Regions from separate parts of the Acetanaerobacterium sp. MSJ-12 genome, predicted to be linked through region 2. Evidence: riboswitches for the same ligand, from Rfam matches in the RefSeq annotation. Region 2 holds a riboswitch; the other holds the start of a gene.
What was found. A riboswitch is a leader RNA that binds a small molecule or an ion and turns the genes downstream of it on or off. The one in region 2 is predicted to bind lysine.

Region 1 (2,195 bases), on a different contig from region 2:
CAGCAGCCCCACGGCGGGTACAGACAGGCCGATGATGGAGGTGACCGGGGATTCCACCAGGGTGTTGATGAGCAGGCCGATGGTGATGAGGATGACCAGCACCACCATCACCGGGTAGCCCCACACCTTGTAGGGGCGCTCCAGATCGGGGTATTTTTTGCGCAGCCGGATGACCGCGTAGAAGGTCATGGTGTTGAAGAACATCCCGCAGAAGGCCACCAGGCTGGTGAGCTGGCTGAGGTTTTGCATGCACACCAGGACGATGGAGACCACCCCGGAGAGGACGATGGCAAAGACCGGGGTCTTATATTTGGGGTGCAGCTTGGCCGCGCTCTTGAAGAAGGCGCCGTCGCGGGCCATGGCGTAGTAGGTGCGGGGGAAGACCATGACGCAGCCGTTGAGGGCGCTGAAGATGGCCACGATCATGGTGGAGCCGACGATGATCTTGCCGGCGCTGCCGAAGAGGGTGTTGGCCGCCGCGGTGCCCAGGAAGAGGTCGCCGCTGGCGAGCATGGCGGTGATGGTCTCATAGGGCAGGGTGCGGTAGATGGCGAAATTGAAGAGGACGTAGATGAGCATCACCCCGACGATGGAGAGGATGATGGCCAGGGGCAGGTTGCGCTTGGGGTTTTTGATCTCCTCGCTGATGGTGTTCAGGTTGGTCCAGCCCTCGTAGGCCCAGAGGGTGGCCACCACCCCAAAGGCCACCATCCCGCAGATCTTGAAGAGGGAGGGGGTACCGGCGATGGCCGGGTCGGGCACCAGCGAGAGGTTGGGGGTCTGCTGGCCCATGAAGATGCCGCAGACGATGATGAGGACGATGGGCAGCAGCTTGAGGACCATGAAGAAGTTCTGGATCCGGCTGCCCAGCTTGATGCCGAAGAGGTTGATGGCGCTGAGGAGCACGATCATCCCGATGGCGATGGCCTTGCAGGCCAGGGGGGAGAGGGGGACCAGGCTGGCGATGGCCTCGGGGAAGGCCACGGCCAGGGCGGCGATGGAGCCCGAGGAGCCGAGGATAAAGTTGGAGAACCCGCTCATAAAGGCCACCCGCTCGCCGTAGGCCTCCCGCAGGTAGACGTAGCCGCCGCCGGCCTTGGGCATCATGGCCCCCAGCTCGGCATAGCAGATGCCGGAGAAGAGGACCACCAGCCCGCCCAGGGCCCAGACCAGCAGGGCCAGCCCCATGCTCATGCCGCTGCGCTGGAGCACGATGCTGCCCAGGTAGAAGATGCCCGAGCCGATCATGATCCCCCCCAGCACCGACACGCCGCCGAAGAGGCCGACCTCCCGCTTGAGCTCGGTCTTTTCAGAGGCCAGCGCCTGGGCCTTTGTGGTGTTTGGTGTTTGATTCATCTGTGTAACTCCTTTCGGTGTCGTCCCGCCCGCCGGGGCGGACAAAAAGAAAAAGTTGCACCCCATCAGTGCAACTTTCAAACGAGCAAAGTTATCACCGATAGCGCCTCTGTTAAAAAACAGGAGTCAGGGAGATCTTCTCCCCCTGCCCAACAGCGGGGCGCACCCGCCCAGCCGTTTCGGCGGTTTGGCCTTTTGCCGGGTTCCCAGGGTGTCCCCTCCCGCCGGCTACTCATCCGCACCGCGCCTCTATCAACTTTGTCCTCAGGATACCACACCGGGCCGGACTTGTCCACCTTCTCTTTACAATTTGTTGCGACTTTTTTCACAATTCGACGCCTGGGAAGACCGGGGCAAATGAGACCTTTTTCGTTGACAAACCGGGCCCCGGCCGATACACTAAAACAGAAGAGAGAGAAGGGCGGGCAGTCTTGCCGCCCCGACGATGAGGAGGAGTTCTCTATGAACGGCTACTACACCCCCCCGACCCAGCCCTACGGCACCACCAGCTGCCCCCAGTGCCGCAACCGGATCCCCGTCGGCAGCCCGGTCTGCCCCTGCTGCGGCTGCCCGGTGGCGGCGGTGCGGGAGCGAAAGTACAAAAACCTGCGCAACACCATCATCGCCGTGGCCTCGGTGGCGGTGGCGGCGGTGCTGGTGGTGTTTTTGTGCTACGGGGCGGCGATCGCGGCGGTCTTTCGCGCCGCCCGCAACGACGGCGGCAGCAACTACGGGAACGGCTACCACCACTACCAGGGGGGCTGGGACGACGGCGACAACTACGACGACTACGACTACGGCGACGAGGGAGACGGCGGGAGCTACTTTGACCAGCAGTC
Region 2 (2,195 bases):
GGCGGCGGATTCGCCGGTGGTCCCGCAGGTGACGATGCAGTCGGTGCCGCTCTCGATCTGCCAGTCAATGAGCTCCCCCAGCTTGGGGTAGTTGACCTGGCCGTCCTCCAAAAACGGGGTCACAATGGCCACGCCGGCGCCGGTAAATACAGTTTTCTTCATCGGTGACACTCCTCCCAGTCAAAAAGCGCAAAGGCCGCGCCTCTGCGGCTTTGCCAATCAGTCCAAATAGCCCTTGGCGGCCAACAGCTCCGCCATCAGCACCGCGCCGCCGGCTGCCCCACGCAGGGTGTTGTGGGAGAGGCAGACAAACTTGTAGTCGTACTGGGTGTCCTCCCGCAGGCGGCCGATGGAGACCGCCATCCCGTTTTCCAGGTTGCGGTCCAGCTTGGCCTGGGGGCGGTCGCTCTCTTCAAAATAGTGGAGGAACTGCTTGGGGGCAGAGGGGAGATCCAGCTCCTGCGGCTCCCCGGCAAAGACCGCCCAGCGCGCCTTGATCTCCTCGACGGTGGGCTTTTTGGCAAAGGAGACAAAGACCGCCGCGGTGTGTCCGTCGGACACCGGCACCCGCAGGCACTGGGTGGTGATGGAGGGCCCCTCGGCATTGACGATCTCGCCGCCCTCGACCTTGCCCCAAATCTTCAGGGGCTCCTGCTCGCTCTTCTCCTCCTCGCCGCCGATAAAGGGGATCACGTTATCCACAATGTCGGGGAAGGTCTCAAAGGTCTTGCCCGCACCGGAGATGGCCTGGTAGGTGCAGGCCAGCACCTTGGTGACCCCAAAGTCCATCAGGGGATGGATGGCGGGCACATAGCTCTGCAGCGAGCAGTTGGACTTGACCGCCACAAAGCCCCGCTTGGTGCCCAGGCGGGCCCGCTGCGCCTCGATGACGGCGGCGTGCTCGGGGTTGATTTCCGGCACGATCATCGGCACGTCGGCCACCCCGCGGTGGGCCGAGTTGTTGGAGATGACCGGGCACTCCCGCTTGGCATAGGCCTCTTCCAAGGCCTTGATCTCGTCTTTTTTCATGTTGACGGCGCAGAAGACGAAGTCCACCTGCCCGGTGATCTCGTCGATGTCCTTTTCGGCGTCGAGCACCCGCATCGACTTGACCGACTCGGGCATGGGGGCGCCCATGGCCCAGCGGCTGCCCACCGCCTCCTCATAGGTCTTTCCCGCCGAGCGGGCGGAGGCCGCCAGCACCTTTAGGTGAAACCAGGGGTGCCCCTCCAACAGGGTGATAAAGCGCTGGCCGACCATCCCCGTCGCGCCGACAACCCCCACTTGAAACTCTCTCATCACAATTTCCTCCTTCTCCTCGTGCCTTCTTGATCCCTTCCTACAGAAAAAGAAAAAACCGGTTGAAAACCGGCATAGCATGCAATATAATAGAAAGGTATGGAGCTTCTGCGGCCGCGTCTTTGCGGGCACACAGAGCCAAATCCGATAGCTCTCCACCATGTCACATGATGACAGTCGCAGCCTTGTTCAGGCCTGCGCCCAGGGGCCCCTATGCCAAAGGCGTCCCCTTCGGCGGCGTTGCCTTTCCCACCGGCTTCTGCAGCTTGGCGCCTGGCCGGCGGTACTGATCAAAACCGCACCTCTATCTTTATCTATATTCAGTTGCCCTTATCATAACACCCCCACCCGTATCTGTCAATTTGAAAAGCAAAGGACTGTACTTGCCATGCTGCGAAAAAGCGATTTTTATTACGACCTGCCCGAAGAGCGCATTGCCCAAACCCCCATCTATCCCCGGGACCACTCCCGGCTCATGCAGCTTGACCGCCGCACCGGCGCGATCACCCACCGCCACTTTTACGACATCGTCGACCTGCTCGAGCCCGGCGACGTGCTGGTGGTCAACGACTCCCGGGTCCTGCCCGCCCGCCTCTACGGCCAAAAGTCCGACACCGGGGCCAAGGGCGAGGTGCTGCTGCTCAAACAGCTGGGCCCCGTCACCCGCTGGGAGTGCCTGGTCAAACCCGGCCGCAAGCTGAAGACCGGCGTCCGCCTCACCTTTGGCGAGGGGCTGCTCACCGGCGAGATCACCGAGGTGCGGGACGACGGCAACCGGGTCATCTCCTTTGACTGCAAGGACGAGGACTTCTACAACCTCCTCGACCAAATCGGCCAGATGCCACTGCCCCACTACATCCACGAGGAGCTCGAGGACAGCGAGCGCTACCAGACCG

Region 1: it holds a riboswitch for lysine, as region 2 does, so the genes downstream of both, KQI11_RS06380 (APC family permease) here and asd (aspartate-semialdehyde dehydrogenase) in region 2, are expected to answer to the same signal.

Annotation. Positions count from the first base shown of each region.
Region 1 covers NZ_JAHLPK010000004.1:224,372-226,566, reverse strand. Annotated here, with positions in the region: gene KQI11_RS06380 (APC family permease) at 1-1,356, opposite strand, end outside; lysine riboswitch at 1,450-1,616, opposite strand; gene KQI11_RS06375 (DUF4352 domain-containing protein) at 1,819-2,195, shown strand, end outside.
Region 2 covers NZ_JAHLPK010000003.1:204,315-206,509, forward strand. Annotated here, with positions in the region: gene dapA (4-hydroxy-tetrahydrodipicolinate synthase) at 1-162, opposite strand, end outside; gene asd (aspartate-semialdehyde dehydrogenase) at 220-1,299, opposite strand; lysine riboswitch at 1,440-1,614, opposite strand; gene queA (tRNA preQ1(34) S-adenosylmethionine ribosyltransferase-isomerase QueA) at 1,691-2,195, shown strand, end outside.